Regions from separate parts of the Bradyrhizobium sp. WSM2793 genome, predicted to be linked through region 3. Evidence: predicted binding sites of a transcription regulator. Region 3 holds the regulator's gene; each other region holds the start of a gene.

What was found. Region 3 encodes PhoB, which activates phosphate uptake and scavenging genes when phosphate is short. Its sites were predicted from a motif close to TGTCATNNANCTGTCAT; they were not measured.
Region 1: the regulator PhoB is predicted to act here: its motif matches at 2,367-2,383, upstream of A3AS_RS0109335 (YbhN family protein).
Region 2: the regulator PhoB is predicted to act here: its motif matches at 2,993-3,009, upstream of A3AS_RS0109525 (UDP-2,3-diacylglucosamine diphosphatase).

Annotation. Positions count from the first base shown of each region.
Region 1 is NZ_KB902774.1:37,624-45,401, reverse strand. It holds gene A3AS_RS0109340 (hypothetical protein) at 1-1,026, opposite strand, end outside; gene A3AS_RS0109335 (YbhN family protein) at 1,113-2,195, opposite strand; gene A3AS_RS0109330 (ferritin-like domain-containing protein) at 2,624-3,130, shown strand; gene A3AS_RS0109325 (MFS transporter) at 3,419-4,828, shown strand; partial or broken gene A3AS_RS0109320 (EAL domain-containing protein) at 4,941-7,338, shown strand; gene A3AS_RS0109315 (hypothetical protein) at 7,402-7,778, opposite strand, start outside.
Region 2 is NZ_KB902774.1:84,788-92,565, reverse strand. It holds gene A3AS_RS0109535 (PAS domain S-box protein) at 1-1,635, opposite strand, end outside; gene thiD (bifunctional hydroxymethylpyrimidine kinase/phosphomethylpyrimidine kinase) at 1,989-2,789, shown strand; gene A3AS_RS0109525 (UDP-2,3-diacylglucosamine diphosphatase) at 3,033-3,845, shown strand; gene A3AS_RS0109520 (glycosyltransferase family 1 protein) at 3,859-4,902, shown strand; gene A3AS_RS0109515 (threonine/serine dehydratase) at 5,061-6,044, shown strand; gene A3AS_RS0109510 (caspase family protein) at 6,320-7,778, opposite strand, start outside.
Region 3 is NZ_KB902771.1:216,784-224,561, reverse strand. It holds gene argF (ornithine carbamoyltransferase) at 1-401, opposite strand, end outside; gene A3AS_RS0107145 (aspartate aminotransferase family protein) at 401-1,609, opposite strand; gene A3AS_RS0107140 (GcrA family cell cycle regulator) at 2,066-2,578, shown strand; gene phoB (phosphate regulon transcriptional regulator PhoB) at 2,811-3,518, opposite strand; gene phoU (phosphate signaling complex protein PhoU) at 3,542-4,258, opposite strand; gene pstB (phosphate ABC transporter ATP-binding protein PstB) at 4,270-5,088, opposite strand; gene pstA (phosphate ABC transporter permease PstA) at 5,085-5,936, opposite strand; gene pstC (phosphate ABC transporter permease subunit PstC) at 5,941-6,930, opposite strand; gene pstS (phosphate ABC transporter substrate-binding protein PstS) at 7,122-7,778, opposite strand, start outside.

The sequences.
Region 1 (7,778 bases), on a different contig from region 3:
TTTCTTCGCCGCGGTGAGCGCCTCGCGCAACTCGGCGACTTGCGCGTTCACGCTGGTGTTGCAGACACCGGTCTTGCCGGGCGGGCATTCGCGGGCGCGCTGCGAGCCGAGCAGGCCGTCGCCGATGCTGGCACCGGTGCAGGCGAGCGGCAGGTAGGTCACTGCGATGTGGGTGTAGCGCACCGCGAGTGCGAGGGCGGTGCGCGTCTGGTAGCTGTAGAGCGAGCGGTGGCAGGGCGAGTTGAACCAGAGCGCGCTGTAGCGCTGCCAGTTGGCCAGCGTGTCCGGCGCCTCGCAGGCGCGGCCGCCTTTGAAGCCGTGGCGGCTCGGCCGGTAGTACTGCGCGCCGGCGGTGCCCAGATAGGAGCGGAAGCAAAACCCTTCGTCCGACAGCGCCAGCGGCCGGTCCGGATTGCCTTCGCCGGAGGCGATGCTGTCCCCGAGGCCGGCGACGAAGATGTCGCGGACCTGGATCTCGGTCTGGACGCGCTGGGTGGGATCGGAGCCGGAGGAGACGTCGACGGTCGCGACCGTCTGCTTGCCGTAGCGGACGCGCAAATTGATCGGCTCGGCGCAGTCGAAGGTCGATTGTTGCGGCCCGTCGCCGTCGTCGAACGACCAGGCGCAGGTGGCGCCGACCGGCACCGCGCCAACGAGGCGGACGGTGACGGGGTGATCGATCGGGGTGAGGTAGTTTTCCTTGGTGTTGTCGCGGGTGCAGGGCTGGTTGACCCGGCCCTGGAGGTCGATGCAGAGCCGGTTGACCATGTTGCGGGCCCAGCCGCGGCCTTCGCTCTGGAGCTCCAGCGATTGCTCGGCGGCTAGGATGCTGCGGTTGCGGGCGTTCTCGACATGGAGCAGGAAGTCGCGCTCCTCGCGGAACAGCCGGAAGCGGTTACGCACCTCCCAATTGATCTGCAGGGCGCCGGTGTCCTGAGCGCTAGCGCGCTCGGGCGGCATGGCCGTCAGAATCCCGGCAAGCAACAGGGCGCCTGCGGAAAGGGTACGAAGGAATACAGGGATCATGGCCCGCGTCTTCAACGGCAAAGTTGAGGCGGAAATAAGAGAGCATTGCTCCGCCGCCCGCAACCCCGCCGGGTCCAGATCGTGGCCTACCGCTTGTTGGCCTGGCGCAGTATCCGCTCGCGCTCCATCGGCGTCACCTGCTTGGGCAGATTGGCCTGCGCGCAGGCCTCCGCCAGCCGCCGCCGCTCCTGCCAGGGCTCGACCACGTTCATCCAGAGCTCGCGCGTGCCCATGATCGAGATGGCAAGGCCGAACGGGATCACGAAATAGAGAAGGCGGAACACCAGCAGCGTCGCCAGAAGTTGCTCGCGGCCGAATTCGGGCAGCGCCAGCAGCATGGCGGCATCGAACACGCCGATCGAGCCGGGGGCATGGCTGGCGAAGCCGAGCAGCGTCGCCAGGATGAACACCACCGCCAGCGACATGAAGTCGATCGGCGGATTGGCCGGCATCAGCAGGTACATCGCTGTGGCGCAGAAGCCGAGATCGACCACCCCGATCAGGATCTGGACCAGCGTCAGCGGCGCCGACGGCAGCACCACCTTCCAGCCCTTCTGGCCGAGCTCGCGCCGCTTCTCGCCCATGCAGAGCCAGACCAGATAGGCACCGATCGAGGCGAGGCCGCCGAGCGCGATCAGCCGATTGATCGAGGAGGGGAGCTGATCCATCGAGGACGCCGCATCCGGATGGATCGCCATGCCGATCGAGAGCACGAAGATGTTACCGAGCCAGAAGGTCAGGCCCGACAGGAAGCAGATCTTGGCGACGTCGATCGCGTTCAGCCCGTAGTCCGAATAGATCCGGAAGCGGATCGCGCCGCCGGTGAAGACCGTGGCGCCGATGTTGTGGCCGATCGAATAGGACGTGAAGCTGGAGAGCGCCGCAATGCGGTACGGCACGTGCTTCTTGCCGATCGTTCGCAGTGCAAAAAAATCGTAGAAGGTCAGCGTACAGAACGCAAAGAACACGCAGATCGCCGCCAGCCCGATGCTCCCGCGGGGAATCTCGGTTAACGCGGTCAGGATGACCCCGGTATCGATGCCCTTGAGGGTTCGCACCAGCGAGGTGATCGCGAAGGCGATGATGAAGACGCTCGCGGCTACTCCGAGCCGTCGCCAGCCGATCCATCTCTTGAAGCCGCGTTGCAGCGCGGGCAGCAGTCCGTGCATTCATCCTCCCGGCGGGGGGCAAGACCGACCAGGCCAGACATTGGCCAGTCGGGTACGATCACGGCCAAAAGCAGGCATCGATCGCGGGGCATGATCCAGCTCATTTAAGGCAAAAACACCGGCTTGTGCAGCCCTTGACAACAATTGGTTCTGCGTCGGACCGGTCACTTTTGTCATACGCGGTTCACATCGGCGGCGCGTTAAGCATATGAGTCGTGAAACCGGTTCGGCCCCGCGCGTTTCGTATGCCGACACCATTTCAGATGCCGGTGCCGTCCGCATTGTTCCAGCGCAAGCCATCTTGGTCTTTTTGGAACGTCGATGCCGCGTGTCCGTTGGGCCCCATCAGCAACCGAACATGGCGGAATAAGCGGCTTTTCGTGCAAGCCGCTGCCTTCGTGTTCCACAAAACCGAAGAGGACGGAACGATGGGACTGTTCACAAAAGACATCAAGACCATGAACGACCTGTTCGTGCACCAGCTCCAGGACATCTATTACGCCGAGCAGCAGCTGACCAAGGCGCTGCCGAAGATGGCCAGTAAGGCCACCGATCCGCAGCTGAAGCAGGGCTTTTTGACGCACCTTGAAGAAACCAAGCAGCACGTCGCGCGGCTCGAAGAAGTGTTCAAGATGCACGGCGTCCCCGTGAAGGCGGTCGATTGTCCGGCGATCGACGGCATCATCGAGGAGGCCGACGAGACCGCCAGCGAGGTCGCCGACAAGGCGGTGCTCGATGCCGCCCTGATCAACGCGGCGCAGGCCGCCGAACATTACGAGATCGTACGCTACGGCAGCCTGATCGCCTGGGCCAAGCAGCTCGGCCGCAATGACTGCGCGACCGTGCTCGCCAAGACACTTGAGGAGGAGAAGGCGACCGACAAAAAGCTGACCACGCTCGCCGAGAGCAAGGTCAATCTGCGCGCGGCGAGCTGATGAAGGTAAAGCGACGGGCGCGCCGCGCGGCTATCCGTGCGGCGCTCTCGCCACATATGCTCTGTCATCGCCCGCCTAGTGCGCGATTGCGCACAGGGGCGGGCGATCCAGTATTCCAGGACAATAATGGGATACGGAGAAGACGCGGCGTACTGGAATCCCCGCATGCGCCGGGCACGACACCGCTTGTAAGGCGAGTGCCCGCAGCATCCATCCTTCGTCCATTATCGAAACATGCCTGCGCAATGAGAGCATATATTTCGCATGGGGCTGCAATCGAGGTGCAGCATGCGAGCCACCGCCATCAAGCATGAAATCTTTCAGGACAGGACCGGCGCGTCGCGCGCCGGTTCGCCTCTTGCGACCTCGCTCACGCTGGCCGCGATGAGCCTTGGCTACGGCGTGGTGCAGCTCGACGTCACCATCGTCAACACCGCGCTCGATGCGATGGGCCGGACGCTCGGCGGCGGTGTCGCCGAACTGCAATGGGTGGTCAGCGCCTACACCATCGCGTTTGCCGCCTTCATCCTGACGGCAGGCGCGCTGGGCGACCGCATCGGCGCCAAGCGCGTCTTCATGGCGGGGTTCGCCATCTTCACCGCGGCTTCGCTCGCCTGCGCGCTGTCGCCCAATGCCGCCGTGCTGATCGCAGCGCGGCTGGTGCAGGGGCTGGCGGCGGCGATCCTGGTGCCGAATTCCCTCGCGCTGCTCAATCATGCCTATCCGGACGAGCGAGCGCGCGGCCGTGCCGTCGCGGTCTGGGCTGCCGGCGCGAGCCTTGCGCTCACCGCGGGCCCCTTTGTCGGCGGCGCGCTGATCACGCTGGTCGGCTGGCGTGCGATCTTCCTGGTCAATCTGCCGATTGGGCTCGCCGGCCTGTGGCTGAGCTGGCGCTACGCCAGCGAAACCACGCAGGCCCGCTCGCGCGAGATCGATCTGCCCGGCCAGCTTGCAGCGATCGGCGCATTGGGGGCGCTGGCCGGCGCGATCATCGAAGGCGGTGCGCTCGGGTGGGATCATCCGGCGGTGATTGCAGCCTTTGTCGGTGGCGCAGGTCTCGCCGCGCTCTTCATCTGGCGCGAGAGCCGCGCGGCGCAGCCGATGCTGCCGCTGTCGCTGTTCGGCCAGAGGCTGTTCGCGCTGACCTCGCTCGTCGGCCTGCTCGTCAATATCGCGATCTACGGCCTCATCTTCGTGCTCAGCCTGTACTTCCAGCGGATCAATGGGCTGTCGGCGTGGTGGACCGGGCTCGCCTTCGTGCCGATGATGGCGGCGGTGCTGCCGGTCAATCTGCTGGCGCCGCACCTCGCCGAGCGCATCGGCCCGTGCCCGACCATCGTGGTCGGTGCCAGCGTGTCGGCGCTCGGCTGTCTCGGTTTGCTGTGGATCGCGGCTGATACGAGCTATTGGATGATCTGCGCGCAGATGATCGCGATCAGCGGCGGACTTGGGCTGCTGGTTCCGCCGCTGACCTCGACCTTGCTGGGCGGTGTCGACAAGGCGCGCTCCGGCATCGCGGCCGGCGTCCTGAACGCGACGCGGCAAACCGGCAGCGTCCTCGGCGTCGCGCTGTTCGGCTCGCTGGTGGCCGCCGAGGGGGCGTTCATGGCGGGGCTGCATCTGTCGCTGGTCGTGTCCGCATCCGTCCTGCTGCTCGCTGCCATCGCGATCGGCCTGGGTGCGCCGGCGCGAGGATGAACAATCCGAGTGAATGGGCACATCTTCCGTTCACCATTGCCGCAACAGGCTCGTAGCCAGTTACCACCTGTCCACCTCTGTTGGTTCAACTGCGGGTCCATAGGGGCCCGCGATGTATCAAGTTCTCTACTGTCTCACCGAAGAGCACGATTGGCGGCTCGTCGCGCTAGGCGGCGCGGTGTGTCTGCTCGCCAGCGCGGCGGCGATCAGCCTGTTCCACCGGGCGCGCGCGACCAACGGTGTCGGACGCCTGGCCTGGCTCGGCCTCGACGCCGCCGTCAGCGGCTGCGGCATCTGGGCGACGCATTTCATCGCGATGCTCGCCTACGGGCCGGGCGGCGCCGGCGCCTACAACATCCCGGTGACGATCCTGTCGTTGATCTTTGCGATCTCCGTGACCTTCGTGGGGCTGAGCATCGCCGTATCGTCCTCGCGGGCGGTGTGGATCGTCCTCGGCGGTGCCATCGTCGGCACCGGGGTCGCGGCGATGCATTACACCGGCATGGCGGCGCTGGAGCTACCGGCGCGCGTGGACTGGATCGGAAGCACGGTCGCCGTTTCGGTGCTGTCAGGAATCGTCTTTGCGGCACTTGCACTGTTCGTGGCCGCGCGGCGCGACGACCTGTTCCATGCGCTGACCGCGACGGTCCTGCTGACCGTCGCCATCGTCGCGCATCATTTCACCGCCATGGGTGCGGTGCTGCTGACGCCTGATCCGACGCTCGCGATCGGCGGCCTGTCGATCCCGCCGGCCTCGCTGTCCTTCCTCACGGCCAGCGCCGCGGTCGCGATCATCGCGATCGCGCTGGTGGCTGCGCTGCTCGACCGCCGCGCCAAGGGCGAACTGGGCGCCCAGCAAATGGTGCTGGATACGGCGCTCGAGAACATGTCGCAGGGTCTGTGCATGTTCGATGCAGACGGCAAGATCATGCTGTTCAACGAGCGCTATGCCGCCATGCTCCGTCGCACCGACATCGCGCTGACCGGCCGCCTGCTGGTCGACGTGCTCAGGGAGGAGCAGGCCAAGGGCCAGTGGCAGGGCGATGCGGATCAATTCTTCGCCCGCCTCGTCGCCGACGCGCGCGAGGGGCGCACCACGACCGACATCGTCGGCCGGTTCGGCCGCTCCATCCGGGTGGTCAACCAGCCGATGCAGGGCGGCGGCTGGGTCGCGACCTTCGAGGACATCACCGAATGGCTCGAGGCGCAGGCCAAGATCTCGCACATGGCGCGCCATGACGCGCTGACCAGCCTGCCGAACCGCGTGCTGTTCCACGAGCAGCTCGAGCAGGGACTGCGGCGCACCAGGTCGGGCGATCAGCTCGCGGTGCTTTGTCTCGATCTCGATCACTTCAAGGACATCAACGACTCGCTCGGTCATCCCATCGGCGATGCGTTGCTGAGGGAGGTCGGCCGCAGGCTGACGGCCGCCGTCGGCGAGAGCGACACGGTGGCGCGACTGGGCGGCGACGAGTTCGCCGTGGTCCAGATCGGTCGTTCCGAGGAAACCGCTGCGAGATCGCTTGCCGGCCGCCTCGTCGAGGTCATCTCGGCGCCCTACGAGATCGACGACCATCAGATCGTGATCGGCGTCTCGATCGGCATCTCGCTGTCGCCGCAGGACGGCAGCGATCCGAGCGAATTGTTGAAGAACGCCGACCTCGCGCTCTACCGCGCCAAGGCGGATGGCCGCGGCACCTATCGCTTCTTCGAGACCGGCATGGATGCGCGCGCGCAGGCGCGGCGCCTCCTGGAAATGGACCTGCGCGCGGCGGTACAGCGCGACGAGTTCGAGGTGTATTACCAGCCGATCCGCGACGTCGCCAGCGGCCGCGTCGTCGCCTTCGAGGCGCTGCTGCGCTGGAACCATCCGCAGCGTGGCCTGATCGCACCCATCGACTTCATCCCGCTGGCCGAGGAGACCGGACTGATCGTCCAGCTCGGCGAATTCGTGCTGCGCTCGGCCTGCATCGATGCGGCGAGCTGGCCTGATGATGTCGACCTCGCCGTCAACCTGTCGCCGGTGCAGTTCAAGAATCCGAACCTGATCGCATCCGTGATCGCGGCCCTGGCTGCCTCGGGACTCGACGCGCGCCGTCTCGAGCTCGAGATCACCGAATCCGTGCTGCTGCAGAACAGCGAGGCGACGCTGACCACGTTGCACGAACTGCGCGCCATGGGCGTGCGCATCTCGCTCGACGATTTCGGCACCGGCTATTCGTCGCTGAGCTATCTGCGCAGCTTTCCGTTCGACAAGATCAAGATCGACCGCTCCTTCGTGTCTGAGCTGGCGACGCGCGAGGATTCCATGGCGATCATCCGCGCCGTGACCGGGCTCGGCCGCAGCCTCGGCATCGTCACCACCGCGGAAGGCGTCGAGAACGACACGCAGCTCGAGCTGCTCAGGCGAGGGCTGCACCCAGGCGCAGGGCTATCTGTTCAGCAAGCCGCGGCCCGCCTCCGACGTGGCGGCGATGCTCAACCGCCCGCGGCTGCTGGCCTCGGCTTGAGGGAGACTATTGTTTGAGCATGATCTATTCGGAAAACCGCTTCGCACTTTTCTGGATCATGCTCTAGCCTCGGCGCAATGCGAAATGCGCGCCGCAAAATGCCATGACGGCGCCGAGGCACAGCGCGGCGAGCCCGGCCAGCACGCCCGCGACGGTCGGGATCGGGCTCGGCGCCGAGGCCACCTGGCCGGCACCCGCGAGCAGCAGCACGCCGACCGCGATCAGGAACTGCCGCATCCGTTGCGGGATCTGGCCGGAGACCGCGCTCTGCATCAACGTTGCCGTGAAATAGCCGCCGGAGAAGCCGACGGTCGCGATCAGCCACCACGCGATCGCCGCGCCTGCCGGGATGAACTCATGCGTATCGGAGCGCCAGAGACCGCCGAGGTCGAGCCCATAGCGCGCCCCCAGCATGTGCACCGCGAGCGCGAGCAGCACGC
Region 2 (7,778 bases), on a different contig from region 3:
GAGAGCTTCCACCCTGCGAATGGCGGAGGAGCGAACGAACGGATCGTCCTCGGCGATCAGGATCGTCTCGTATCCTCGGGGCGCCGCGTCCTCGCCATCGGAAAGCTCGGCGTGCGATGATCCAATGTCCGCGCGCGGCAAATAGATCCGGACCGTCGTCCCAAGGCCCGGCTCGCTGTAGATCGTGACATGGCCATTGGATTGCTTGGCGAAACCATAGACCATGCTGAGGCCGAGGCCCGAGCCCTTGCCGACCTCCTTGGTGGTGAAGAACGGCTCGAACACGCGCCGGGTGACGTCCGGCGTCATGCCTTCGCCGTCGTCGGTGATCGAGATCAACACATAGCTGCCGGATGCGACTTCGGGGTGAAGGGCGCGATAGTCGTCGTCGAGTGTCGTCAACTCCGTGCTCAGGGTCAGATGACCACCGGCCGGCATGGCATCCTGCGCATTGAGCGCAAGGTTGAGCACGGCGGATTCGAGCTGGGCCCGATCCGCGAAGGCCACGATCGTGCCGGGCCTGGAGGCCGTCCTGATCTCGATGTCCTCGCGCAAGGTGCGCTTGAGCAGCTTGAACATGGACTCGAGCAGGCCGCGGCAATCGATCGTCTGGGGCTGCAGCAACTGGCGGCGACTGAACGCGAGCAGGCGCTGCGTCAGCTCGGCGCCCCGCTCGCCCGACTGGCAGATGTCCTCGGAAAAGCGGCGCAGGTCGGGCCTCGCCTTGAGCTGCTCGCTCAGATGCTCGGCGTTGCCGATGATGACGGTGAGCAGGTTGTTGAAGTCGTGGGCGATGCCGCCGGAGAGCTGACCGACCGTCTCCATCTTCTGCGCCTGCTGGAGCTGCTGCTCGGTCAGCTTGCGCGCGGTCAGGTCGTGGACGATGCCGACGAAGATCAATTCGCCGTCCTGCCGGGTCCGGCCGACCGACACGTCCATCGGAAAGGTCGAACCGTCCTTGCGCAGGCCGATGGCCTCGCCGGCGGTCGCGAAATGCCTTGCGTGGCTGTCGGGCGCGGTGCCCGCCTCGGGCATCAGCATCCTGACGTTCCGGCCCATGACCTCGTCGGCAGAGTAGCCGAACAAGCGCTCGCAGGCTGGATTGAACAGCAGAATATGGTCCTGCGCGTCGAGCAGGATGACCCCGTCGACCGCAGTCTCGACGATCGCGGTGAGGCGCGCCACGCTCTCGCGCATCGCGCGCTGGGCGTCGCTGACCTGCTTGAGCAGCAGCGTCGCGTCCCGGCTCTTGATCTCCTCCTCCTCGAGCGCGGCCTGGACCTGCCGCAGCTCGAACGGCGAGGGGATCGTCAGGATCTTCGGCAGCAGCGGCCAGAGCGCGCCCGCCGTGACCACGGATGCCACCGCGGTCGCCGCCTTGACCATGCCCTCGATGCCATAGACCGGGACCCAGAGCGTGTAGATCGACAGCACATGGGTGAGGCCGCACGCCATGATGAAAATCGCGAAGGCCCAATAGACCCAGCCGAACTTGAGGTCGCGCCGCTTGGTGACCAGGATCGCAAGAGCAAACGGAATCGAAAAATAGGCGGCGGCGATGCAGGCGTCGGAAACGACGTGAAGCCAGATCAGCTCAGGCTCCCACAACAGGCAGATGCCGTGCGGCGACAGCATGGACGAGTCGAGGAGACGTTCAAAAAAGGCCCACATCATTCCCACCCCAAGATTCCGTTCCAGGCGGCTTGCGGGCCGTGAGCCCGCAACATGGGTGTCGCTGGACAGTTCCACTCTCACCTCGCGCTCTTCGGCGAAGCAGGTGAGGTTCGAGACTATACCAAGGGTCCGGCGCGGTTGCATTTTCAAGTCCGCACGATTGCGGGGCGAGCCGGCCCGCTGTTTGCCTGATTCGCAGGGAATGCACGGCGTCGCGAATCACTATCGGACACGGCTCGGCGCGCTTGCCGGTGTTCCACGGCCGCGCTAGGACAGGCCATGGCGGTGTCTGTATCCAGCAAAGGTGTCCGGCGATGACGACCCCGGTCGCACTCACCATCGCGGGCTCCGATTCGAGCGGCGGCGCCGGCATCCAGGCCGACCTGAAGACGTTTGCGGCGCTCGGCGTCTACGGCGCGTCCGTCATTACGGCCTTGACCGCGCAGAACACGCGCGGCGTTACCGGCATTCATGCGGTGCCGGCCGAGTTCGTCACCGCGCAGATCGATGCGGTGTTTTCCGATCTCGACATTGGCGCGGTGAAGATCGGCATGGTGGCCCAGGTCGCCAGTATCGATGCGATCGCGGCCGCGCTGTCGCGCTGGGCGCCGGGGCACGTCGTGCTCGATCCCGTGATGGTGGCGACCTCCGGCGACCGCCTGCTGGCATCCGAGGCCGTCGACGCGCTCCGCACAAAACTGATACCGCTGGCGTCGGTGATCACGCCCAATCTGCCGGAGGCCGCGGCTCTGCTCGACGAGCCGGTCGCGGCAAGCGAGGCCGAGATCGAAACCCAGGGGCATCGCCTGCTGGCGCTCGGCTGCGGTGCGGTCCTGATCAAGGGCGGACACGGCGAGGGCGCCGAGAGCACCGACTATCTCGTCACGTCCGAAAGCACGATCGCGCTTGCAGCGCCGCGCGTTGCCACACGCAACACCCATGGCACCGGCTGCTCGCTGTCCTCGGCGGTCGCGGCGGGGCTCGCCAAGGGCGAAGGTCTGGAGCTTGCCGTGCGCAACGCCAAGACCTGGATCAGCGCGGCCATCGCAGCCGCTGACCGCTTCAGCGTCGGGCACGGCCACGGCCCGGTCCATCATTTCCACAAGTTCTACTGAGGCGAGCGGCCAGCGGGAGCGCAGGCGTTCGTCTGTTCAGCGCTGCTCGTGTGGGTAGTTCACCCTCCCCTGGAGGGGGAGGGTAGGATTGCTGCGGCGCCCCCTGCGGCGCCATGTCGCCTGATTGTCGCATGCGACTGATATTCGCGGAGAGGGCGAGGCAAGGCGTGATTCGTATCTGAAGGTGCCTCAAAAGTTCAATCGGTCATCCCCCTGTCACGGGACATTGTTACAGGCTGGCGCATGGGAAGTTACGATGTGAGTGACGAGAGCCCGGAGCGGCGCTTTCGCACGTTGTTCATCTCCGACGTTCATCTCGGAGCCCGCGGTTCTCAAGCCGATCTTCTGCTCGACTTCCTGCGTTACCATGATGCCGACACGATCTATCTGGTCGGCGACATCGTCGACGGCTGGGCGCTGAAATCGAGCTGGAACTGGCCGCAATCCCACAACGACCTCGTGCAGAAGCTGCTGCGCAAGGCGCGCAAGGGCGCCAAGGTCGTCTACATCCCCGGCAATCACGACGAGTTCCTGCGCAACTATTACGGCACGCATTTCGGCGGCATCGACGTCGTCGAGAACACCGTCCACACCGGCGTGGACGGCAAGCGTTATCTCGTCATCCACGGCGACATCTTCGATCTCGTGGTGCAGAACGCGCGCTGGCTCGCCCATCTCGGCGACAAGGCCTACGACTTCGCGATCCAGATGAATCGCTTCGTCAACTTCTTCCGCCGCCTGTTCGGCGTGCCCTATTGGTCGCTGTCGCAATGGGCCAAGCAGAAGGTCAAGAACGCCGTCAACTATATCGGCGCGTTCGAGCAGGCGCTTGCCGCCGAGGCGCGGCGCCACGACGCCGACGGCGTGATCTGCGGCCACATCCACTACGCCGTGATCCGCGACGAGGGCGGCATCCGCTACATGAATTGCGGCGACTGGGTCGAGAGCTGCACGGCCCTGGTCGAGCACGACGACGGCCATTTCGAGATCATCACCTGGGCGGATCATTTGCAGAAGCCGGCACAAGTCCCGCAGGTCGCAGCCAGAGCTGCATAACAGAGGCCGCCTGATGCGCATCCTGGTCGCGACCGACGCCTGGCACCCGCAAGTCAACGGTGTGGTTCGGACGCTGACCAAGCTCGCCGACGCCGGCAAAAGCCTCGGCGTCGAATTCACATTCCTGACGCCGCAATCGTTCCGCACCTTTGCGATGCCGAGCTATCGCGACGTGCGTCTGGCGATGCCGCGTCCGGCGCGCATTGCTAAGCTGATCGCGGAGGCGCGCCCCGACAGCATCCACATCGCGACCGAAGGGCCGATCGGCCTGATGGTCCGCCGCTACTGCCGCCAGCGCAGACTGCCGTTCACGACCAGCTTCCACACCCGCTTTCCCGAATATGTCCGCGCCCGCGTGCCGGTGCCGGGCTCGCTGATCTGGCGGGCGCTGCGCCGCTTCCACAGCGCCAGCCGCGCCGTGATGGCTGCAACGCCTGCGCTCGCCCGCGAGCTGACCGAGCGCGGCTTCGACAATGTCGTGCTGTGGCCGCGCGGCGTCGACACCCAGCTGTTCCACCCCCGCGCCATCGATCTCTGCCTGCCGGCGCCGGTGTTCCTGTCGGTCGGCCGCGTCGCCGTGGAGAAGAATCTCGAGGGCTTCCTCGACCTCGATCTGCCCGGCACCAAGGTCATCGTCGGCGACGGCCCCGCGCGCGCCTCGCTCGAAGAGGCCTATCCCGATGCGATCTTCCTCGGCGAGAAGCACGGCGAGGAACTGGCGGATATCTATGCGGCCGCCGACGTCTTCGTGTTTCCGAGCAAGACCGACACGTTCGGCCTGGTGCTGCTCGAAGCGCTCGCAAGCGGCCTGCCGGTGGCCGCTTTCCCGGTGAAGGGCCCCCGCGACGTCATCGGTGATGCCCCGGTCGGCGCGCTCGATCACGACTTGCGCAGCGCCTGCTTCGCGGCATTGGATATCTCCCGGCAGGACTGCGTCGCGTTCGCGGCCAATTACACCTGGGAAGCCTCGGCGAGGGCCTTTGTGGCCAGCATTGAGGCGGTCGGCGCGGTGCTGCCTGGCCGGAACGGCGCGGAACAGCCGCGCTTCGTGGCCTAGAGCTATCTCGATCCGATGGATCGAAATAGCTCTAGATTCTTGTTTTGACGCGTTTTCTTCACGCGAACCGGTTTCCACTTCGCTCGAAAACGCTATGGGGAAAATCCTCGCGCGGAGGTGTCTTGCCCGGGCCTCATCGGCCGCGATAACATTCGGCCATGACCGAACAGCTCCTCCCGATCGGCCCCGCCGATATCGACGCCGCAGCGCGTGTGATCGCGCCCTACGCCATCCGCACTCCGCTGTTGTCCTTTCCCGTGCTCAACGAGCGCGTCGGCGCGAAGGTGTTCTTGAAACCGGAGATGCTCCAGCGCACCGGCTCGTTCAAGTTCCGCGGCGCCTTCAACAAGGTGTTCTCGATCCCGCAGGACAAGCGCGCCGGCGGCGTCGTGGCGTTCTCCTCCGGCAACCACGCCCAGGGCGTGGCGGCCGCGGCAAAAATCCTCGACATGCAGGCGACCATCGTGATGCCTGCGGATGCGCCGTTGTCGAAGCGCGAGCGCACCAAATCCTATGGCGCCGAGGTCGTGCTCTATGATCGCGACAAGGACGACCGCGAGGCGATCTCGCGGGGCATCGCCGAAAAGCGCGGCGCGACGCTGGTGAGGCCCTATGACGATCCCTTCGTGATCGCGGGGCAGGGCACCGCCGGCCGCGAGATCGCGGAAGACTTGGCGGGCCTCGGCCTTAGCCCCGACATCGTGGTGGCACCGGCCTCCGGCGGCGGCCTGATCGCGGGCGTCGCGACCGCCGTGAAGGCACGCTATCCGCGCGCCGAGATCGTGGTGGCCGAGCCCGAGGCGTTCGACGATCACGGCATCTCGCTGAGCGCAGGACATCGCGAGCCGCATCCACCCGCGGGCCGCACCATCTGCGATGCGCTGATGGCCCTGATCCCCGGCGAGATGACCTTCGCGATCAACAGCAAGCTGCTCGCGCGCGGCGTCACCGCGTCGGACAAGGAAGTCGGCGCCGCCGTCGCCTTCGCCTATCGCGAGCTGAAGCTCGTGGTGGAGCCCGGCGGCGCTGTCGGCCTCGCCGCGCTGCTGGCGGGCCGGCTCGACGTCGCCGGCAAGAACGTCGTCATCGTGCTCTCCGGCGGCAATGTCGACGCGGATCTGTTCGCCGAGCTGGTGGCCTAGCCGTCATTCCGGGCCTGCGCCTCTCGGCGCATCCCGGAATGACCACGTCTAAGGGTTTATGAAGAAGGGGCAGAGCTTTGCCGCTCTGCTGTGTTTGTCGATCTTGTGGATCGAACTAACCGCTTGCTCGGTGAAACCTCTCCCGCTTGCGGGGGAGGTCGGCGCGAAGCGCCGGGTGGGGCTCTTTCCTCTTGGGGATTGTCCCGTTGCGGAGAAACCCTCTCCCCAACCCTCCCCCGCAAGCGGGGGAGGGAGCGCACCTTCTCCTTGCACAATCAGTGCATGAAGCCGCCGCGACGGTTGCCGCCGCCATTCATGCTCGGCGCCTGGTTCATCGACTGCCGGAAGTTGTTGTTGCTGTTGACCATGCGGCTCGGCATCGTGTTGAGCTGCGGGCGGTTGTTCTGGACGTTGTTCTGCACCTGCACCTTGTTCACCGGATTGTTGTTGAGCTTCACGATGCCGGTGTTGCCGTTGTTGACGCGGATCGGGTGGTTCTGCGTCTGAACGGGCTTCACGTCGACAGTCGAGCCGCCCTTGCCGACATTCACCGGCATGCTCACGATCTTGCCCGGCTTGCCATTGGCATTGCCAGCGTCCGGCTTGTTGTTGGTCGCCGGCAGGGTGACGATCTTGCCGATGCCGCCATTGCTGGTGGTCGTGTTGGTCGGCGCAGGCAGGGTGACGATCTTGCCCGGGGTCTGTGACGACGTGCCGTTCGGCTGGTTGTTGCCCGAGGGCAGGTTGCCGATCTGGCCACCATTGCCGAGCTTGCCGATGACATTGCCGTCGACCGGCTTCTGCACGACCGGCAGATTACCGTTGATCTGGCCGCCATTACCCTGCTGCAGCGGCATGTACTTCGGCTGGCCGAGATTGCCGATCTTGAAGGTCGGAGCAATGTTCTGCGGAGCCAGGAACTTGGTCGCCTGCATCAAGGGGATCTGCTTCGGCTGCATCTGCAGCTTCAGCGCCATTTGCGCGTAGGGGCTGGTGCCGTAGCTGTCATAGAAGGTCTTGTAGGCAACCGGCGAATTCACGAGCACCGCCTTGTGCCAGGCCTGCGAGAGCAGGATGTTGTTGAGCAGCCAGCGGACGTGGTCGCACAGCGGGTCGTGCGGGTACATCCGGATGAACTCCTGATAATATTCCGGCCGGCCCTCCGACACGACATAGTCATAGGCCTGACGAGTCGAGCGGCTCGGCAGGTTGGAGGCCATCTGCACCACCGGTGCCCTGACCGGCGCGCGATTGGCGGCAACCGCGGTGTCGCCGAAGAAGGTGAAGTCCGAAGTCAGCGAGGAGCTCTCCCACGGGATCTGCGCACCGCTGGTGGACTGGTTCACTTGCAGGCGAACGCGCTTGAACAGCTGCTCGATCGGCACGTTGGGTTCACGTGCGACGTTCAGGAAGGCCTGCGTGTAGGGGCTGTGACCGCCGGTGCCGTCGAGCGCTTCAGCGCCCGGTGCGGTCGAGTAACCGACGATCGAGCCGTTCGGCGCATCGACGATGGCAAGGCCGCGGCCGGCGTCATTGACATCAGGGAACGGGTTGTTGCGGCAGGCATCGAGGATGACGATGCGCATGCGGCTCGGGATCGTCTCCAGCGTCGACATCACGTCGACCAGGCGCACCGAATTGTTGACGAGCTCGGTCTGGTTCGACACCTTGGCGTCGACGGGAACGAGATAGTTCTCGCCGGCGAGCTGCACGCCGTGACCGGCGTAATAGACC
Region 3 (7,778 bases):
GGGTGCGAGCGCCGCGTCAGGCCGTTGATGACGGGCACCGTCGCGTTGGCCGCAAGCTCCAGCAGCGCGTCATGGTTGAGGATACGGATCATGATGGCGTCGACATAGCGCGACAGCACGCGCGCGGTGTCGGCGATGGTCTCACCGCGGCCGAGCTGCATCTCGGCACCGGTGAGCATGATGGGCTCGCCGCCGAGCTGACGCATCGCGACGTCGAACGACACGCGTGTCCGGGTCGACGGGCGCTCGAAGATCATCGCCAGCGTCTTGCCTTCGAGCGGCCGCACCGGCTGCTGCGCCTTCTGCTTCGCCTTCATGGCGGAGGACGCCGCGAGCATGGTCTTGAGCTCCGACAGCGGCAGCTCGTTGATATCGAGGAAGTGCTTCGGGGACTTGCTCATCAGCTTGCCGCCCGCTTGGTCTGGCTGGACGAGATCGCGGCGCAGGCGCGCTCTAACCGCCCGACGCTGTCCTCGATCTCGGCTTCGGTCACGATCAGCGGTGGCAGGAAACGCACGACATTGTCGCCGGCCCCGACCGTGAGCAGTTTCTCGTTGCGCAGCGCCGCGACGAGATCGCCGGAGGGCACCACGGCCTTGATGCCGATCAGAAGGCCCTCGCCGCGCACTTCGCTGACGACATCGCCATGACGGTCGATCACGGCGGCGAGCTTCTGCTTCAGCAGCAGCGACATCTTCTGCACGTGGTCGAAGAAGCCGGGCTGGAGCATGACGTCGAGCACCGCATTGGCCGCGGAGATCGCCAGCGGATTGCCGCCGAAGGTCGAGCCGTGCGAGCCGGGCCCCATGCCGGCTGCCGCATCCGCGGTCGCCAGCACTGCGCCGATCGGGAAGCCGCCGCCGAGCGCCTTTGCCAGCGACATCACGTCAGGCGTGACGCCGGTGCGCCGATAGGCGAACAGATCGCCGCTGCGGCCCATGCCGGTCTGCACCTCGTCGAAGGCGAGCAGCAGGCCCTTCTCGTCGCAAAGCTGGCGCAACGCCTTGAGGAAGGTCGGCGTTGCCGAGCGCACGCCGCCCTCGCCCTGGATCGGCTCGATCAGGATGCCGGCGGTGTGCGGGCCGATCGCCTTCTTGACGGCCTCGATATCGCCATGCGGCACCTGGTCGAAGCCTTCCATGGGCGAGCCGAAGCCTTCGAGATATTTTGCAGAGCCGGTCGCGGCCAGCGTTGCCAGCGTGCGGCCGTGGAAGGCGCCTTCGAAGGTGATGATGCGATAACGTTCCGGATGCCCCTTGGAGAAGTGATGATGGCGGACCAGCTTGATCACACCTTCCAGCGCTTCGGCGCCCGAATTGCAGAAGAACACGAAGTCGGCAAAGCTTTCGTTGCAAAGCCGGCTCGCGAGCTTCTCGCCGTCCGGGCTCTGGAACAGGTTCGACATGTGCCAGAGCTTCGTCGCCTGCTCCTGCAGCGCCTTGACCAGATGCGGGTGGCAATGGCCGAGCGCATTCACAGCTACGCCCGAGGTGAAATCGAGATAGCGATCGCCATTGGTCGCGATCAGCCAGCAGCCTTCGCCGCGCTCGAAGCCGAGGTCGGCTCTGGCGAAAACGGGGAGCAAATGCGGCGCTGCGCTGTTAGTCATGATGTCACTTGAATGTTGCGGACGGTGTGACGCGTGCATTGCGCAACGCACCATCGACCGGCCCGGAAAACGAAACGTGCCGCCTTTTAAGGGCGGCACGCGGGACTATCTTATGCTTGGCAAGACGGGTGTCAATGCCGCCCGGAAAGCCTCAGGAAACGCTGAATCCGTAGTCTTGCGGTGCCGATTTTGCGGGTTTTCACCACGGAACATGTGGAAGCGAGTCGGCGGACTCTTGCGCGGGAGTCACGCCATATTGTAGCGTTTGGATTGTCAGATACGACATCTCGTGCAGCGGTTCTGATCCCAAGAGTCCTCTTGTACCGGCGTAAACGTTCGGGCGTCAGTCACGCGCCCGGCGAGCCTTAAGGGATTCTGACGGCACGGGTTTTTGAAGGCTTAGGCAATCGCTGCGAGGCCCCAGGATGGCTGGCGCGTAGCGAGGGAAAGGGTGCAATGACGGTTTTGACCTGGTCCGACGATCGCGTCGAGCAGCTGAAAAAGCTCTGGGAGGCCGGACTTTCGGCCAGCCAGATCGCAGCTGAGCTCGGCAATGTGACCCGCAATGCCGTGATCGGCAAAGTGCACAGGCTGGGTCTGTCCGGCCGCGCCAAGAGCCCTTCATCGGCAGCGCCCCGGCCGCGCAAGGCGCGTCCCGCGCAGCACATGATGCGGGTGACCCGCCCCATCGCGCGCGGCAACACCGCGCTGGCGCAGGCCTTCGAGGTCGAGGTGGAGGCCGAACCCGTCACCTACGACAACGTGGTGCCGATGGGCCAGCGGCTGTCGCTGCTCGAGCTCAACGAGGCGACCTGCCACTGGCCGGTCGGCGATCCCTCGAGCCCGGATTTCTTCTTCTGCGGCGGCAAGGCACTGTCCGGCCTGCCCTACTGCGCCCAGCACTCGCGCGTGGCGTATCAGCCGGCGGCGGATCGCCGGCGCGCGCCGGCGAAGCCGGGTCCGCGCTGAGTTCGCGGAATTCTCTGATCGTCAAGACTGCAGCCGTCACACGATGACGGCTCCACCAACTCGGTGTCATCCCCGCGAACGCGGGGATCCATAACCACAAGGCGCAGTTGTCGCGCGAGATGGTCACTCCGGGTCTTCGCCAAACCACTGCCTGTGGTTATGGGTCCCTGCTTTCGCAGGGACGACGCCGGAGAATGCGGCGGCGGCCCGCCAAAGCCAACGCCAGCAAACCTTACGTCTGCTCCGCCTTCGCGAAGCGGTCGTCGAGCGCGTAGCCGGCGCCGCGGACGGTGCGGATCGGGTCCTGCTCGCGGCCGAGATTGAGCAGCTTGCGCAAGCGGCCGATATGGACGTCGACAGTGCGCTCATCGATGTAGATGTCGCGACCCCAGACGCTGTCGAGCAGCTGCTCGCGCGAGAACACGCGGCCGGGATGCTCCAGGAAGAACTCCAGCAGGCGATATTCGGTCGGGCCGAGATCGATCGGCCGGCCCGAGCGCGCCACGCGGCGCTTGTCGCGGTCGAGCTCGATGTCGCCATAGGCCAGCACTGTCGCGAGCCGCTCAGGACTGGCGCGCCGCAGCAGGCCCTTCACGCGCGCCAGAAGCTCCGGCACCGAGAACGGCTTGACGATGTAGTCGTCGGCGCCGGTCGCAAGCCCCCGCACCCGCTCGCTCTCCTCGCCGCGCGCGGTGAGCATGATGATCGGGAGCTGCTTGGTGTCGGGCCGGGTGCGCAGGCGGCGGCACAGCTCGATGCCCGACAGGCCCGGCAGCATCCAGTCGAGCACGATCAGGTCCGGGATGTGCTCCTTGAGGCGGGTGTCGGCGTCGTCGCCGCGCATGACCGTCTCGACGTCATAGCCGTCGCCTTCGAGGTTGTAGCGAAGCAGCTCGGTGAGAGCTTCCTCGTCCTCAACCACCATAATGCGTGCGCCCATCGGGTCGTCGCTCCTTCAAGTCTTCAGGTATTCGGGACCGTCGTGGCGAAGGTGGTCATGTCGCCCTTCGGCCGCTTGTCGGTGATCGCCTGGCCCTCGATCATGTAGAACACGGTCTCGGCGATGTTGGTGGCGTGGTCGCCGATCCGCTCGATGTTCTTGGCGCAGAACATCAGATGGATGCAGAACGAGATGTTGCGCGGATCCTCCATCATGTAGGTGAGGAGCTCGCGGAACAGCGAGGTGCAGATCGCGTCGACCTCCTCGTCGCCCTTCCACACCGCCATCGCCGCCGGCAGGTCATGCGCGGCATAGGCATCCAGCACCGACTTGACCTGCTGCTGCACGAGGTCGGTCATGTGCTCCAGGCCGCGGAACAGCTTCAGCGGATGGAAGTCGGTCTCCAGCGCGGCGACGCGCTTGCCCATGTTCTTGGCGAGGTCGCCGATGCGCTCGAGGTCGGTCGCAACGCGCATGGCGCCGACGATCTCGCGCAGATCCACCGCCATCGGCTGCCGGCGGGCGATGGTGAGCACCGCGCGTTCCTCGATGCGCTTCTGCAGCGCGTCGAGCTCGGCGTCGATGGTGACGACGCGCTGGCCGAGCGCGACGTCGCGGCGGATCAGCGCGTCGACGGAATCGACGATCATGCGCTCGGCGATGCCGCCCATCTCGGCGACCAGGCGGGTGAGCTCCTGGAGGTCGGTGTCGAAAGCCTTTGCGGTATGTTCAGTACCCATGTCGCGTCTCCTCAGCCGAACCGGCCGGTGATGTAATCCTGCGTGCGCCGGTCGCTCGGCGACGTGAAGATCTTGCTGGTGTCGTCGAACTCGATCAGCTCGCCGAGATACATGAAGGCGGTCTTGTCGGAGACGCGCGCCGCCTGCTGCATGTTGTGGGTGACGATCGCGATCGTGTAGTTCTCGGACAGTTCCTGGATCAGCTCCTCGACCTTGGCGGTCGAGATCGGATCGAGCGCCGAGCAGGGCTCGTCGAACAAAATCACTTCAGGACGCACCGCGACGGTGCGGGCGATGCACAGGCGCTGCTGCTGGCCGCCGGAGAGCGACAGGCCGGAGGCGTTGAGCTTGTCCTTGACCTCGTTCCACAGCGCGCCGCCGCGCAGTGCCTTCTCGACGCGGTCGTCCATCTCGGACTTCGAGATCTTCTCGTAGAGGCGGATGCCGAAGGCGATGTTCTCGTAGATCGTCATCGGGAACGGCGTCGGCTTCTGGAACACCATGCCGACCCGGGCGCGCAGCAGATTGAGGTCGAGCCTGGGGTCGAGGACGTTGGTCTGGTCCAGCATGAGCTGGCCGGTGGCGCGCTGGCCCGGATAGAGGTCGTACATCCGGTTGAAGATGCGCAGCAGGGTCGACTTGCCGCAGCCCGACGGGCCGATGAACGCCGTGACGCGGTTGGCGCCCAGCGTCAGGTTGATGTTCTTCAGCGCGTGGTGCTCGCCGTAATAGAAATTGAGATTGCGCACCGTCACCTTGGCCGGGGCTTCCGGCAGCGGCTGCGAGGCCAGATGAGCGTTGGAACTCATGGATACGGACAGGTCGGTCATTTTGCAGTCCTCTCGGCGCCGAGGATGCGCGCGCCAATGTTCAGGGCAAGCACGGTGAGCGTGATCAGCAGCGCGCCGCTCCAGGCGAGCTGCTTCCAATAGGCATAGGGGCTCTGGACGAAGTTGTTGATGGTAACCGGCAGGTTGGCCATCGTCTTGTTCAGGCCGAGGCTGAAGAACTGGTTCGACAGCGCGGTGAAGAGCAGCGGCGCGGTCTCGCCGGCGACGCGGGCGGTGGCGAGCAGCACGCCGGTGATGAGGCCCGACCGGGCCGCACGATAGGCGATACGCTTGATCACCAGCGAGCGCGGCAGGCCGAGCGCCGAGGCCGCCTCGCGCAGGGGATTCGGCACCAGCAGCAGCATGTCCTCGGTGGTGCGCAGCACGACCGGGATCACGATGACGGCGAGCGCGAGCGCGCCCGCGATCGCGGAGAAGCCACGCATCGGCACCACCACCGCGCCATAGATGAACAGGCCGATGATGATCGAGGGCGCCGAGAGCAGGATGTCGTTGATGAAGCGGATCACCGAGGTCAGCTTGTCGTTGCGGCCGTATTCGGCAAGGTAGGTGCCGGCGAACAGGCCGAGCGGCGCGCCGATGCCGACGCCGATCAACGTCATGATGATCGAACCGACGATCGCGTTGCGCAGGCCGCCTTCGGTCGAACCGGGCGGCGGCGTATCCGCGACGAAGATCTGAAGATTGAGGCCGGCCAGGCCGTTGAAGAGCAGCGTGACCAGGATCAGCGCGAGCCAGGTGACGCCGAAGGCGGCCGCGGCGAAGCAGAGCCCGCGGATGACGATATCCTTGCGGCGACGACGCGAATAGATCGGATTGAGCGCCATGACGTTACTTCCCCGCCTTCTTGTCCAGCCGCATCAGCATCAGCCGCGCTGCGGCCAGCACGAAGAACGTCAGCACGAACAGCAAGAGGCCGAGCAGGATCAGGCCGGACTGGTGCAGGCCGTCGCTCTCGGCGAACTCGGATGCGATCGCCGCCGAGATCGTGGTGCCCGGCGCGAAGATCGATGAGGAGATGCGGAACGAATTGCCGATGATGAAGGTCACCGCCATTGTCTCGCCGAGCGCGCGGCCCAGCGCCAGCATGACGCCCCCGATGATGCCGACGCGGGTGTAGGGGATCACCACGCTGCGGACGACTTCCCAGGTGGTGCAGCCGACGCCGTAGGCGGCCTCCTTCAGCACCGGCGGCACCGTCTTGAACACGTCGACCGAGATCGAGGTGATGAAGGGCAGCACCATGATGGCGAGGATCAGCGCGGCGTTGAACGTGCTGAGATAGGACGGCGGACCTGCGAAGATCGCGCCCAGCACGGGCACGCCGTCGAAGATCCTGATCATGAAGGGCTGGAAGGTATTGGCCAGGAACGGGCCCAGCACGAAGAAGCCCCACATGCCGTAGATGATCGAGGGAATGCCGGCGAGCAGCTCGATCGCCATGCCGATCGGGCGGCGCAGCCATTGCGGGCAGAGCTCGGTGAGGAAGATCGCAATGCCGAGACCGACGGGAATGGCGATCAGCATCGCGATGAAGGAGGTGACGAGCGTGCCGTACATCGGCCCGAGCGCGCCGAGCACGGGCGGATCGGCCGATGGCGCCCAGCGCTGTGTCCACAGGAAGGAGAAGCCATATTCCTTCATCGCCGGGAACGCGCCGACGATCAGCGAGACGATGATGCCACCGAGAATGAGGAGCACCGAGATCGCGGACAGCCGCGTGATCCAGTAGAAGGTGACGTCGCCGAGCTTGAACGCGCTCAAGGCCTTGGCGCGGTCATACGGTCCGGCGTCGTCGATTACATCGCTCTGAACGGCCATTTCTGCCACGCCGATCCCCTGTGCCCGATAATATACGCTTGTTGTCAGTCTTTTTGTCGGTCTCGCGCTCCGGACACGGCATGACCGATCCGGAGCGGAAGTCTTGCGGGTCCCGGCTCTCGCGGAGCGGCACGCTGGACGATGCTTCATATCGCCAGGGCCGCACCGCGTCCGGGACGCGAGAGCCTTACTTAGCTCTTGATCTCGGCAGCCCAGGTCTTCTCGATCAGGGTCACGACGCCTTCGGGCATCGGGATGTAGTCGAGTTCTTCAGCCGCCTTGCCGCCGCTCTTGAAGGCCCAGCGGAAGAACTTGATGGCTTCCTGCGAGGCCGCCTTGTCGGTGGCGTCCTTGTGCATGAGGATGAAGGTCGCCGCCGTGATCGGCCAGGACTTCTCGCCGGGCTGGTCGGTCAGGATGACGTAGTAGCCGGGCGCCTTGGCCCAGTCGGCGTTGGAGGCGGCCGCCTGGAAGGCTTCGACGGTCGGCTGCACCGGCTTGCCGGCCTTGTTGACGAGACCGGTGTAGGTCAGCTTGTTCTGCTTGGCATAGGCGTACTCGACATAGCCGATCGAGTTCTTGGTCTGGCTGATGTTGCCCGACACGCCTTCATTGCCCTTGGCGCCGACGCCGACCGGCCACTCGACCGCGGTGCCCTCACCGACCTTGCTCTTCCAGTCCGCGCTGGCCTTGGAGAGGTAGTTGGTGAAGTTGAAGGTGGTGCCCGAACCGTCCGAGCGGCGCACCACGGTGATGGCGTCCGAGGGCAGCTTCACCTTCGGATTGAGCTTCTTGATCGCGGCGTCGTCCCACTTGGTGATCTTGCCGAGATAGATGCTGGCGAGCGT